3 regions of the Stenotrophomonas sp. PD6 genome follow, and region 2 is predicted to be linked to each of the others. Evidence: predicted binding sites of a transcription regulator. Region 2 holds the regulator's gene; each other region holds the start of a gene.
What was found. Region 2 encodes FliA, which starts transcription of late flagellar genes. Its sites were predicted from a motif close to TAAAGTTTNNCNNNCNNNGGCCGATAA; they were not measured.

Region 1: a site for FliA is predicted at 2,774-2,800, ahead of flgM (flagellar biosynthesis anti-sigma factor FlgM). Genes of this name have one in related genera too.
Region 3: a site for FliA is predicted at 2,301-2,327, ahead of ACOZHM_RS05775 (methyl-accepting chemotaxis protein). Genes of this name have one in related genera too.

What each region holds. Positions count from the first base shown of each region.
Region 1 covers NZ_JBLZQD010000027.1:14,706-19,007, reverse strand. The annotation lists gene ACOZHM_RS20275 (EAL domain-containing protein) at 1-196, shown strand, start outside; gene ACOZHM_RS20270 (ATP-binding protein) at 803-2,026, opposite strand; gene ACOZHM_RS20265 (flagellar protein FlgN) at 2,105-2,437, opposite strand; gene flgM (flagellar biosynthesis anti-sigma factor FlgM) at 2,440-2,742, opposite strand; gene flgA (flagellar basal body P-ring formation chaperone FlgA) at 2,852-3,517, opposite strand; gene ACOZHM_RS20250 (chemotaxis protein) at 3,636-4,302, shown strand, end outside.
Region 2 covers NZ_JBLZQD010000015.1:14,596-18,897, reverse strand. The annotation lists gene ACOZHM_RS16935 (chemotaxis protein CheA) at 1-1,175, opposite strand, end outside; gene ACOZHM_RS16930 (protein phosphatase CheZ) at 1,180-1,794, opposite strand; gene cheY (chemotaxis response regulator CheY) at 1,794-2,186, opposite strand; gene ACOZHM_RS16920 (RNA polymerase sigma factor FliA) at 2,203-2,949, opposite strand; gene ACOZHM_RS16915 (MinD/ParA family ATP-binding protein) at 2,946-3,833, opposite strand; gene ACOZHM_RS16910 (AAA family ATPase) at 3,820-4,302, opposite strand, start outside.
Region 3 covers NZ_JBLZQD010000002.1:673,445-677,746, forward strand. The annotation lists gene ACOZHM_RS05760 (CocE/NonD family hydrolase) at 1-759, shown strand, start outside; gene ACOZHM_RS05765 (M23 family metallopeptidase) at 853-1,455, shown strand; gene ACOZHM_RS05770 (DNA-3-methyladenine glycosylase) at 1,469-2,110, opposite strand; gene ACOZHM_RS05775 (methyl-accepting chemotaxis protein) at 2,356-4,302, shown strand, end outside.

The sequences.
Region 1 (4,302 bases), on a different contig from region 2:
GGTGCTGTCGGGCTACACCGACCTCAACACGGTCACCGACGCGATCAACCGCGGCGCGATCTACCGTTTCCTGACCAAGCCCTGGAACGACGACGAGCTGCGCAAGCACATCCACCAGGCCTTCCGCACGCACGAAGAGCAGCGCCGCGCCAACACCGCGCAGCCTGCTTCAATTCCCGCACCCGAAGCCGAATGACGTGACGCCGGGCCGCTCGTAGAGCCGGGCTTTGCCCGGCTGCTTCATGCATTTGAGCGAACAGCGGATGGCCCTTGGCTCCTCTGATTTGGCGGGACGGTGCCGGTCTGCGGGGGACGCCGTGAACCCATCCATGGGGGCTCAGTCGCCGCATCCATGCGGCTCATGCCCCCGCAAACCGGCCCCGACCCGCCTTTGACAGTGTGTCGTTGCCAGGGGAAACGCGGTAGCGCCGGCCGTTGGCCGGCTCTTTGTTTCGGCCGATTTCATGCGTTACCGGGCGTTGATCGGTTCACGGCAGTTGTCTTGCGACGAACCCCACCTGCAGTGCGACAGTGCGCGGGGTCAACGGCGCGTGCGCTCGTCCCCGCTTTTTCCCTGGCCACCGATTACTGTCAAAGGCGGGTCGGGGTGGGTTTGCGGGGGCATGAGCCGCATGGATGCGGCGACTGAGCTTACATGGACGTACTTGCAGCGTCCCCCGCAAACCCGCACCGTCCCGCCAAATCGCGGATATCGTTGCCCACCGGCTGTTCGCCCAAAACCAACAGCAGCCGGGCAACGCCCGGCGTCACGACGCATCACGCAATCACGCCATCGCGAAAATCAGCGCGGCTGTTTGATCGGCAACACCAACCGGAACTTCGAGCCCTGGCCCGGCGTGCTGTCCAGATCGATGCGGCCGTGGTGCTTGTTGATGATGCTGTAGGAGATCGACAGGCCCAGGCCCGTGCCGCTGCCCACCGGCTTGGTGGTGAAGAACGGATCGAAAATGCGCTGGCGCAATTCCGGCGAAATGCCGCCGCCGGTGTCTTCGAACTCCACCCACACATGATCGCCATCCACCCCGGTGCGCACCGTGATCGTGCCGCGCTCGGCAATGGCGTGGCCGGCGTTGAGCAGCAGGTTCATATACACCTGGTTGAGCTCGGACGGCAGGCATTCCACCAGCGGCAGCTGGCCGAACTCGCGGTGCAGCGTCACCTTGTACTTGAGCTCGTTCCAGATGATGTTGATCGTCGATTCCAGGCCGGAATGCAGATCGACCAGCTTCCACGACTCGTCGCGGCCCGAATACGAGAAGTCTTTCAGATCACGCACGATCCGGGTGACCCGCTCGATGCCCTCGCGCGATTCGGCCATCAGCTGCGGCAGATCGCGGCTGATGAAATCGATGTCGAAGCGATTGCGGATATCGTCGATCTCCGGAATCAGCGCCTTCGGGTCCGGTGCGCGCAGCGCCCGCTCGTACGCCTCGATCACCGTGAACAGGCTGCGCAGGTATTCCTGCAGGCTGCCCAGGTTCGAGTGCACATAGCCGATCGGATTGTTGATCTCGTGCGCCACGCCGGCGGCGAGCTGGCCGATGGAGGCCATCTTCTCCGACTGCAGCAGCTTCTCCTGCGTGCCGTTGAGGCGCAGGTAGGCCTGGCGCAGCTCGGCGTGGCGCTGCTGCAGCTCGCGCTCATAGTCCTCCTGGCCCTCGATGCGGCGGAACAGCGCCAGGTAATGGCGCTGCCCGGCGTCGTCGTGCTGGTAGATGTGCGCGATCACCATGCGCTCACCCACCGGCAGGCTGCCGTTCCAGTGCCCGTGCTGGCGCGCGTGCTCGAGTGCGTCGGGCGGCAGCAACTGGCGCAGCCATTGTGCCGCGCCCACCTGCGCATCGCGGTCGGCCTGACCGAGCATCTCGCGCACGGCCGCGTTGGCCACCGCCACGCTGCCATCTTCGCGGAACAGGAGCACGCCTTCGTTGATCCGCTCGAACAGGGCAAGCAGGACCGGCTGCGGGGGCAGCGGCGCGGTGACAAGGGAAGTAGACACGGTCACGGTCACATCGGGCAGCCAAACAAGGCGCCCACTATATCCGTGTTGGAAAGATCCGGCGCCGTGTGCGCCCTGCCCGCCTCAGGCAACGGCCAGCGGGCGGCGGGTGTGCATCGTGTTGGATTGGCCCTTGGCGTCGTAGGCCGAGGACTCTTCGCTACGGCCCAACTGGCGCAGCGCCCAGTTGACCTCGCGGCGGCGGCGCGCCAGCAGCACGCCGTTGGCGCGGTTGCGCTCGGCCAGCTCTTCCAGCTTCGCGTTCTGCCCCACCGGCAGCGCGGCTTCCAGCGCACGCAGCGCTTCGAGCTTGGCACCGGTGGCGCGGATCAGGGCCTGCACGTCGTGCTCGACCAAGGCCTGGCGTTCCACGTCCAAGGCCTCGCTGAGGCGCTGCAATGGCTCGCTCATCGCCAGTTTCATCCCTGCAGCTGCTGGTCCAGCTCAAGCATGCGCGAGGCGATCGCGTCGGGATTGATCTTGTAGGTGCCGTTCTGCAGCGACTCGCGCACGGCCTGCACGCGGCTGGCGTCGATCGCCGGGGCCGTGCTCAGTTCGCGCTGCATCGCCTGCAGGCTGGTGGCCTCGCCGGTCAGCCGAAGGCTGTCGGCAGCTTCCACGGGGCGTGCCGGGGCATCGGTGCCGACGCTGGGCTTGGTCCCCGGCGCAATGCTGCGCAGATGGGCGGTTGCCTGCAGGTTGCCGTCGATTTTCTGGCTCATGGGTCTGTCCTGGAGTTGCGGTTCACAAGGGATAACGGCACGGGCACCGCCATCTTTAGGGGCTTTCGCGGTTTTTTTGCCGGTTTCCGCCCCGGATTCATATTTCTGGTCAGCGCGTCACAAAAACGTCGCCACTGGCCGCCACGGTACCCTGCACGATCTTGCGTGAAGACAGATTCTCTACCGAGACGCGTTCATTTTCACCGGCATCGGCCAGCGCCTTGCCGGCCACGCGGACCTCGACCCCACCAAAACGGGAGACCAGGGCCACGCTGTCACCCCGCCGGACCAGCCGCTGGGGTACCAGGTCGTTGGCCGACAGCAGGCTGCCGGCGCTCAGGGTGCGGCGGGCCACCCGGCCGACCGCCGCGGCCGGGTCGGCCAGGGCGGCACCGGCGATGCGGGCCACGTCGCGCTGTGCGGTAGTGATATCGGCCACCCCCAGCGTTTCTCCAGCGGCGATGCCGCGATTGAGGATCAGCACGGTCTGGTTGCGGCGCACCTTGACCGGCACGAACAGGCGCCAGCCGCCCGGGTCCGGGCAGCTGACCTCCACCGTACTTGTGCCGGTGGGCTGCGCACTCAGCGCCTGGCCGCACGCGGGCAGGCGCAGCGCCGAATCCAGCGTGGTGTCGCCCTCGCTGCCGGCCGGCAGGGTCGACAGCGCCGCGGCGCGGATGCTGTCCACCGGCTGCCAGCCGCCCGCCGCCCGGGCAGACGGCGGCGCCAGCGCGAACAAGGCAACAAGAGAGGTGGCGATCAGCAGGATACGCATGGCGGCTCCAGGGGCATGGCACATGCGCAGCGTCATGCAAGCGCCGTGCCGGAGTGCGCGGCGCGGCCGGGTGTGGCCCTGCCCTCAAGTGATCGCCCTGCGCGCCGATACCACCCCCATGTCACATGACCTGCTCAACCGCATCGACCAGCGCACACGCCTGGCTGGCCACAACCGCCTCGCCCTGCTGTTGTTCCGCCTTGGCGGACGTCAGCTTTTTGGCGTCAATGTGTTCAAGGTGCAGGAAGTCCTGCGCCGGCCGGACCTGTTCCAGGTCCCGGGCCTGCCCAGCCAGTTCGCCGGCGTTGCCGACGTGCGCGGCCGGTCGGTGCCGGTGCTGGACCTGGGGCTGGCCATCGGCCACCCGGAGCGTGAGCCGAACGCCGACACGGCGCCGGGCTACCTGGTGGTGACCGAGTTCAACCGGTCGATCCAGGGCTTCCTGGTCAGCGGCGTGGAGCGCATCGTCAACATCGCGGTGGAAGACATCCACCCGCCGCCGGAACTGGGGGCCGAATCGAGCTACCTGACCGCGGTGACCCGCTTCCAGGGCGAGCTGATCCAGGTGATCGACGTGGAAAGCGTGCTGGCCGACATCGCCCAGATCCGGGGCGAAGCCGTGCTGGACCCGGCCATGGCGCTGTCGCTGGTCAGCGATGCCCCGCAGCTGCAGGTGCTGGTGGTGGACGACTCGCGGGTGGCCCGCCAGCAGATCCGCAGCGTGCTGGACCAGCTGGGGGTGGGCGCGACCCTCCTTTCGGACGGCAAGCAGGCGCTGGACCACC
Region 2 (4,302 bases):
AGGCGCTCGGGGTCGATGCCGGCGCCGTCGTCCTGCACTTCGATGCTGACGTAGTCGCCTTCCTGCTGTGCCGACAGGCGCACGTTGCCGCTGCGGGTCTTGCCCTGGGCCTCGCGCAGCTCAGGCATTTCGATGCCGTGGTCGATCGCGTTGCGCACCAGGTGCACCAGTGGATCGGCCAGCGCCTCGACCAGGTTGCGGTCCAGCTCGGTTTCGGCGCCGATCAGTTCCAGCTCCACTTCCTTCTTCAGGTTGCGCGCCACATCGCGGGCCACCTTGGGGAAGCGCGAGAACACCTTGCCCACCGGCTGCATGCGGGTGCGCATCACCGCCGATTGCAGGCGTGCGGTGGCGATGTCCAACGTGGAGACGGCGCGGTCGAGCTCTTCGTCGTGCAGGCGCGCGCGCAGCGTCTTGAGCCGGTTGCGCGACAGCACCAGTTCGCCGATCAGGTTGACGATGGCGTCCAGGCGCTTGGTGTCCACGCGCACGGTGTGTTCGGCTTCGGCGACCGGCTTGTTGGCGGCCGGCTTGGCCGGCGCCGGCGCGGCACGCGGAGCAACGGCCGGTGCCGGTGCGGCAATGCTCGTGCTGCCCGGCGCGGCACCCCCGTGCAGCTGGTCGAGCAGGGCCTCGAATTCGTCTTCGCCGATCAGGCCGTCGTCGGTCTTTTTCGTGGGCGTCACGGCGGTTGGTGCGGCGCCGCCGTGCAGCGTGTCGAGCAGGGCCTCGAACTCGTCGTCGGTGATCAGCTCACCGCTGGTGGCCGCAGCGGCGCGTGGTGCCGGCGTGGCCGGACCGTTGACGTCGAACTGCGCGATCAGCTCCGGCGGCGCGTAGCCCGGCTCGGTGCCGGCGGCGACCGAATCGAGCATCGACTGCAGGTAGTCCAGCGACTGCTGGCCGGCATCGAAGTGATGTGCCTGCAGCACGGCCTGGCCCGAGCGGGCCATGCCCAGCGTTTCCTCTGCCGCGTGGCAGAGTTCGACCATGGCCTGGATGCCGAGGAAGCCGGCACCGCCCTTGAGCGTGTGGAACCCGCGGAACACCGCGTTGAGCTGGTCGCTGTCCTGGGGCGACTGCTCCAGCGACACCAGCTGTTCGCCGAGGCGATCCAGGATCTCCTGGGCCTCGAGGATGAAGTCTGCGGCAATGTCGTCTGGAACAGCACTCATGGTTTCAAAGCCCCAAATCGGAAAGCAGGTCGTCGGCGTCGACCTGCGACACCTGATGGCGGTCCAGGCCGCTCACGGCCGGGCCAGCCAGGCCGTTGTCGCGCTTGTGGGCCGGGTCTTCCGGCGGCGGCAGGCCGAGCGCGCCGAAGCCTTCGTGCACGCGGCGCACGATGCCGACCACGCGGCGGATGATCTGCCCGGTGAGATCCTGGTAGCTCTGGGTGAGCGCGATCTCGGTCAGGTTGTGGCGGATGCGGTCCAACTGCTGGTCCTGGTCCGGGCTGAGCCCGTTGGCACGCAGCTGTTCGGTGAGCGCGCGGCACTCTTCGGCCAGGTCCAGGGTGCGGTGGGTGGCCTGTTCGGTCATCGCCACCACGTGGTCCAGACGCGCGCAGGCGTCGTCCAGCTCACCGGCCTCGCTGGGCAGGGTGGGCAGTTCGCCCAGCGCCTGGCCCAGCTCGCGCGCGAGCCGGTTCAGGCCGGCCATCATCGGCTGGGTGCGCAGCGCGGCCAGCGCGTCGATTTCCCGGCGCCAGCCGGCTTCGTCACCGCTTTCCAGCGCGGCCAGGGCATCCTGCAGGCGCTGCACCAACGCCGATTTGTCGCGAAGGGTTTCCATCAGGCACTCGCCGCCAGGCGCTCGAAGATCTTGCCGAGCTTTTCTTCCAGGGTCGCGGCGGTGAACGGCTTGATGATGTAGCCGTTCACGCCGGACTGGGCGGCTTCGATGATCTGCTCGCGCTTGGCTTCGGCGGTGACCATCAGGACCGGCAGCGTCTTGAGCTTGGCATCGGCGCGGATCGCCTTGAGCAGGTCGATGCCGGTCATCACCGGCATGTTCCAGTCGGTGACCACGAAATCGAACGGCTGGCTCTGCAGCAGGGCCAGCGCGGCATGCCCGTCCTCGGCTTCGGCGGTATTGGTGAAGCCCAGATCGCCCAGCAGGTTCTTGACGATACGACGCATGGTCGAGAAGTCGTCGACGATCAGGATACGCATGTTCTTGTTCAAAGCACTTTCCTCGGTATCAAGTGTTTTCAAGGCCGGCGTCGGCCGCCTCGAAGATCTTCAGTCGGCCACGCAGGCGCAGCACTGCCTGGCCGTGGATCTGGCAGACGCGTGACTCGCTGACGCCGAGCACCGCGCCGATCTCTTTCAGGTTCAGCTCCTGCTCGTAGTACAGCGAGAGCACCAGCTGTTCGCGCTCGGGCAGCAGGCCGATGGCGTTGCCCAGCTCACGCCCGAACTCGCCGCGCTCCAGCACCTGCTGCGGGGTCGGGCCGCCCTGGGCCACGGTGTCCAGTTCGCCCTGGTCTTCGATGCGCGATTCCAGGCTCAGCACCTGGCCGCGTGCGGCGTCTTCCATCAGGCGCAGGTAGTCGGGCAGGGGCATGTCCATCGCCGCGGCCACTTCGGTGGCGCTGGCGGCGCGGCCGGTGCTCTGCTCGAGTCGGCGGATGGTCGAGGCGGCATCGCGCGCACGCCGGTGCACCGAGCGCGGCACCCAGTCGCCGCGGCGGATCTCGTCGATCATCGAGCCGCGGATGCGGATCGACGCGTAGGTCTCGAACGAGGCGCCCTGGTCGGCGTCATAGCTGCGCGAGGCCTCGATCAGGCCCATCATGCCGGCCTGGATCAGGTCGTCGACCTCGACGCTGGCGGGCAGACGCGCGGCCAGGTGGTGGGCGATGCGCCGGACCAGGTCCGAGTGCTGGGCAATGCACTCGTTGGCGGCAGCGCGTTGGACCTCTTTGTATTGTGCGGCGCCTTTCATGCGGTCACCCCGCGTTGCTTGAGGATGCGTTCCAGGAAGAATTCGACGCCGCCGCGCGGCTCGGTCGGGGCCTGCCAGCGGGCGGTGCGGCGGGCGATCTCGGTGATCGCCTGCGCGGCCGGGCTGGACGGGTAGGCTTTCACCACCGGCTGCTGGCGCTGCACCGACAGGCGCAGCCAGTCGTCCTGCGGCACGCAGCCCAGGTAGTTCAGCGAGACGTCGGCCAGGAACTTGTCGCAGACCCGGCTGAGCTTTTCATAGAGCACGCGGCCCTCGTTGGGGTCGCGCACCATGTTGGCCACGACCTGGATGCGGTCCACGCCGCGCTCGCGCGAGAGCACCTTGATCAGCGCGTAGGCGTCGGTGATCGAGGCCGGTTCGTCGCAGACCACCACCACGGTGTCCTGGGCAGCCTGGCAGAAGGTCAGCACGCCGTCGGTGATGCCGGCGGCGGTGTCCACCACCATGAAATCCAGGTCGCGCTCCAGTTCGGAGAACACGTTGACCAGGCCCACATGCTCGGCCGGCTGCAGTTCGGCCATGTGCCGGCGACCGGACGCGGCCGGGACCACCAGCACGCCGCCCGGGCCTTCCAGGATCACTTCCTCCAGCGTGCAGCGCCCGGCGACCAGGTCGGCCAGGGTCAGCTTGGGCTGCAGGCCCAGGATCACGTCGATGTTGGCCAGGCCCAGGTCGGCGTCCAGCAGCAGCGTGCGTTTGCCCATGTCGGCAAGCGCCACGGCCAGGTTGGCCGAAACGTTGGTTTTGCCCACGCCGCCCTTGCCGCCGGTGACGGCGATGGTACGGACCGGGCCCAGCGGCGCACTGCGGGTGGCCGACAAGGGGAAGGTCTGGGTCAGCTTGGCATACTCACGCGACGGCATGGTTCAACTCCGGGTTGCAGGGCATATCGGCCGCGCGGCGCAAATCTTCAAGGCGAAGTACAAGATTGGCCGCACTGGCCCGGTGCAGGTCTTCGGGAACGTCCTGGCCATCGGTCACCCAGGTGATCGGCAGGCGGTGGTCGACCGCCACCGACAGGGCGGTGCCGAAGCGGCCGGTCTCGTCCAGCTTGCTCAGCACCACGCCCTGCGGGTTGGCGGCGCTGAAGCGGCGCACCACCTCGTCCATGTCGCCGAAACTGGTGTTGGCCGGCAGCACCAGCAGGGTGCGGATCTGCGGTGCGGCGCGCAGCCACTGCAGCTGGGCAGCGAGGGCGCGGTCGCGCGGGCCCAGGCCGGCGGTGTCGATCAGCACCAGCTTGTAGTCCTTCAGGCGCTCCAGCAGCTGGGTCAGGTCGCTGCCGCTGCTGGCTTCGTGCACGGCGATGCCGAGCTGGCGGCCGAAGCCGTA
Region 3 (4,302 bases), on a different contig from region 2:
GAATGGTTCGACCATGTGCTGCGCGGCGCACCGCTGCCTGCGCTGCTGTCGGACCGGATCAACTACCAGTTGATGGGCGCCAACCGCTGGGAACACGCCCCCTCGCTGGACGCGGCGGCGGGTGCGTACCGCGTGTTCCACCTCACCAGCACGCGTGACGGCGACCGCTACCGCCTGAGCGAACAGGCGCCGCACCAGCGCGATGCCATCAGCCAGACGGTGGATTTCGCGGATCGCAGCACCCAGCGCCATTCCTACTATCCCTATCCGATCGTGCGCGATGGGGTGCCGACCGATGGTGGCCTGGCCTTCGTCAGTGACGCATTTCCCGCGCCGGTCGACGTGGTCGGCAGCTTCTCCGGGGATCTCAAGATCCGTATCAACAAGCGCGACGTCGACCTGACGGTGACGCTGTACGAGCTGATGCAGGACGGGCGGGTGATGCAGCTGTCCTACTTCGTTGGCCGCGCCAGCTACGCCCGCGACATGACCCGCCGCCAGCTGCTCACGCCAGGCCGCTGGACCACGCTACCCCTGCAGCGCACGCGCATGACCGGGCGGCAACTGGCTGCCGGCAGCCGCCTGCTGGTGATCGTGGACGTGCTCAAGGACGCGCAGCACCAGGTCAACCACGGCACCGGCCGCGACGTCAGCGACGAGTCCGTGGCCGATGCGGTCGAACCACTGAAGATCGACTGGCACCCGGACAGCGTGCTGCGCATTCCGCTGCGGGAGAAAACCCCGCAAGCGGCGAACTGACGACGCGCATCGAGCGTGCATGCATGTGGCATGTACGCGTGATGTGCGACTATTTTTCACATGATGACATCTACAGACGCTGATCCAGATTCCGTGCAGGCCACGCAGGCACGACGCCGTTCGCCGGCACGCAGGTTTCGTCGCTGGCTGGCGTGGCTGCTGATTCCAGCGGTGCTTGGCATCGCGGGGTTGGCACTCTGGAACAGTGACTGGTTGAAGGCACCGCGCGCGATGTGGGAACTGTCGCGCATGCCGCCGCCCACATCGCTGCCCGTGCCGGTGGAGGGGGTGGCGGCGCGGCGCATTGCCGACACCTTTGGCGCGCCGCGTGGGCGCGACCGTACCCATGCCGGTATCGATATCTTCGCCAAGCGGGGCACGCCCGTGGTCAGTGCCACGGCGGGCGTGGTGGTGGCGGTGCGGGATACCGGCCTGGGTGGTCGCCAGGTGTGGGTGGTGGGGCCGGCGCGCGAGCGCTATTACTACGCGCACCTGGAGGATTGGCGCGCCAATATGGTGGAAGGCGAGGTGGTGCAGGAGGGCACGGTGCTGGGGTATGTGGGCGACAGCGGTAACGCCGCCGGCACGCCACCGCACCTGCACTGGGGCATCTATGGTGCCAACGGCGCGTACGATCCGTTGCCGCTGTTGCGCGCACCGCGCACGACCAACGGTCGTGCGCTACCCGGTAGGTAACGACCGTTGGTCGTTACGCTTGTCGTCCCGACGCCGGCCCGGACACATGCGCATGCCCGCGCACGTGCCAGCGCCACGGGAACTCCACTGCACGCCGGATGCCGATGCGCGGGCCCGCTACCGGATCTTCGGGTGGTAGCAGGCCATCGGACACGATGCGGATGCCACGGTCGTTCTTCACCAGGTCGGCGCCATCGAATGCCTTGGTGATGCCCATCGCCTGCGACAGACGCCCCGGACCGCTGGCCAGCTCGCGGTCGCGGCGGATCGCCGGGCGCGCCGCGCGGATCAGGTCCAGGCCATCCACGGGTTCCAGCGCCCGCAACAGCACGCCCCAACCCTGACCGACCTCGCCGCACACCGCATTGCTGCCCCAGTGCATGCCGTAGGTGAAATACACATACAGGTGACCGCATTCGCCGAACATGCTGGCGGTACGCGCGGTCATGCCGCGAAAGGAATGTGCCGCCGGGTCCTGGTCGCCCGCATAGGCTTCCACCTCCACGATCCGACCCGCGCGCCCATCGTCGCGCACCAGCAGCTTGTTGAGCAGTTCCGGCGCCACTTCGGTGGGATGGCGGCGGTAGAAACCGCGCGGCAGCGTTCGCCAGCGCGAGGGCGGCAGCAGCTTGGGTGATGCATCGGTGCGGGTCATGGCGGGGTCCGGGACGGCTGTCCGCAGGATGCCTCCGTTGCCGTCGTGATGGCATCAAGCCACCGCCGAGGCCGGGCGGACGTCGCCATGCGGGGATTCCGGGCACGCGCCGCCGTCATCGTGCGGTCGTCTGCGCGGGCTACAACATGCGCAGTGGATGGCGCCGGGCGGCCGCCTGAAGAAGAGGCCCTAAAGTCTTCGAAAACGCGGCCGATACAGAGGCGTCATTCCGCCTGGAGTCCGTGATGTCGGCCGTCCCCCGCCGCCTGCTGCTGTCCCTCACCCGTCGCGGTGAGCCCCTTCCTGCCGTGCTTGCCGTGTCGCGCGGGCTGTCGGCGCTGCGCCGGCTCAGCGTGGCCCGCAAGCTGAAAATCAGCCTGGTGGCGTGCGCCTCGGGCCTGCTGCTGGTGGCCATCGTGTATGCGTGGACACGGTACAACAGCGAACGCGCCGCCGATACGTTCGCCACCCACCAGCAGGCCACCAGCCTGATGGCGGCGCTGGAGGTGCAGGTGGCCGACGCTCGTCGCCTGCAGACGCGTTACGCGGCCAGTTTCGATGATGCTGACCGCCAGGCACTGCAACAGGCCCAGCAGCGTCTGCAGAGCACGCTGACCGAGCTGCAGCGCGCCGCGGCCGGCAACGGCAGCGCGCCGGCGCTGAACGCGCTGGCCGCACGCATCGGCGAGTTCGCCGACGGCATCACCGCATTGAACGCACGTGTGGATGAGATGGGCCGGGGCGACGCAGGTTTGCGCGGGCAGGTGGAGGCAGCGGCGGCCGCCATGGAAACGGAACTGGGCGGTGTGCAGCGCCCTGCGCTGGACGCGCAGTGGCAGGCCATCCGCCGACAGGAGGCCCTGTTGCTGCTGACCGGCGATTCGGCGCATACCGACCGCGCCAGCGAGGCCAAGCTGCCGTTCGATCTGGCCGTCTCCGCGCCCGGCGTGCCGGCCGACCGGCAGGAGGCACTGCGTGCCGCGATGGACGGCTATCAGGGCGCCCTGCTGGGCTACACCGCTGCCCGTGTCGGTCTGGATCTGGAGGCCCAGTCGCTGGCGGACACCGCCGACCAGATCGCCCCGAGCCTGGCACAGCTCCAGCAGACGCAGGCCGCGTCCCTTGAGGCGGCCCGCAGTCGCCTTCAGGGCCAGGCGCGGGCGATGACCGCGCTGTTCGCGCTGACCCTGCTGCTGGTGGCCACGCTGCTCATCGCAACCCTGCTGCTCACCCTGCATGCGGTGAAGCGCCCGATCGCCGACACTCTGCGCTTTGCCGAGGACATCGCCGACGACCGGCTGGACACGACGCTGACCGTGTACAACCCGCATGACGAGTTCGGTCAACTGGCGCAGCGCCTGCAGCACATGCAGGAGCGTCTGCGCAGCCGGATCGAGGCAGAGCGCGCGGCCGCGCGCGACAACACCCGCGCGCGCCAGGCACTGGACTGCGCGCAGACCGGGCTGATGGTGCTGGAACCGGACGGGCGCATCGGCTTCCTCAACCAGGCGCTGTGCAAGGCGCTGGACTGCAGCCCCGAGCAGTGGCGCGACCAACCTGCACAGGCGCTGCACCCGGTATTCGCCGTCGGCGTGGCGCAGCTGCAGCGCGGGCAGGGCAGCACGCACGAGATCGAACAGAGCGGGATTCGTTACCAGTTGGTGCTCAACCCGATTCTCGACCAGGACCAGTTGCTGGGTGCGGCCGTGGAGTGGCGCAGCCGCGCGCTGGAGACCACGGTGGAGACTGAAGTGGCCGCGCTGGTGGATGCCGCCGCACACGGCGCGCTCGACGCGCGCATCGCCGTGCACGACAAGCAGGGCTTCGTGCTGACCCTGGCGGTGAGCATCAACCGCCTTCTGGATACCTTCCAGGGCAATCTCGCCGGCCTGCAGGCGCTGCTGTCGGGCCTTGCCCGCGGCGATCTTGGCGTACGCATGCAGGGCGATTTCCAGGGGGTGTTCGCGCAGATGCGCGACGACGCCAACGCCAGCGTGCAACAGCTGACCGACATCGTGGCACGCATCCAGCAGACCACCGGGGCGATCAATGGCGCGGCAGGCGAGATCGTCGCGGGCAATCGCGACCTGGCCGAGCGCACCGAGCGCCAGGCCGCGCACCTGGAAGAAACCGCGTCGTCGATGGAGGAGCTGACCGCCACGGTGCGCCAGAACGCGGAGTCGGCCCAGCAG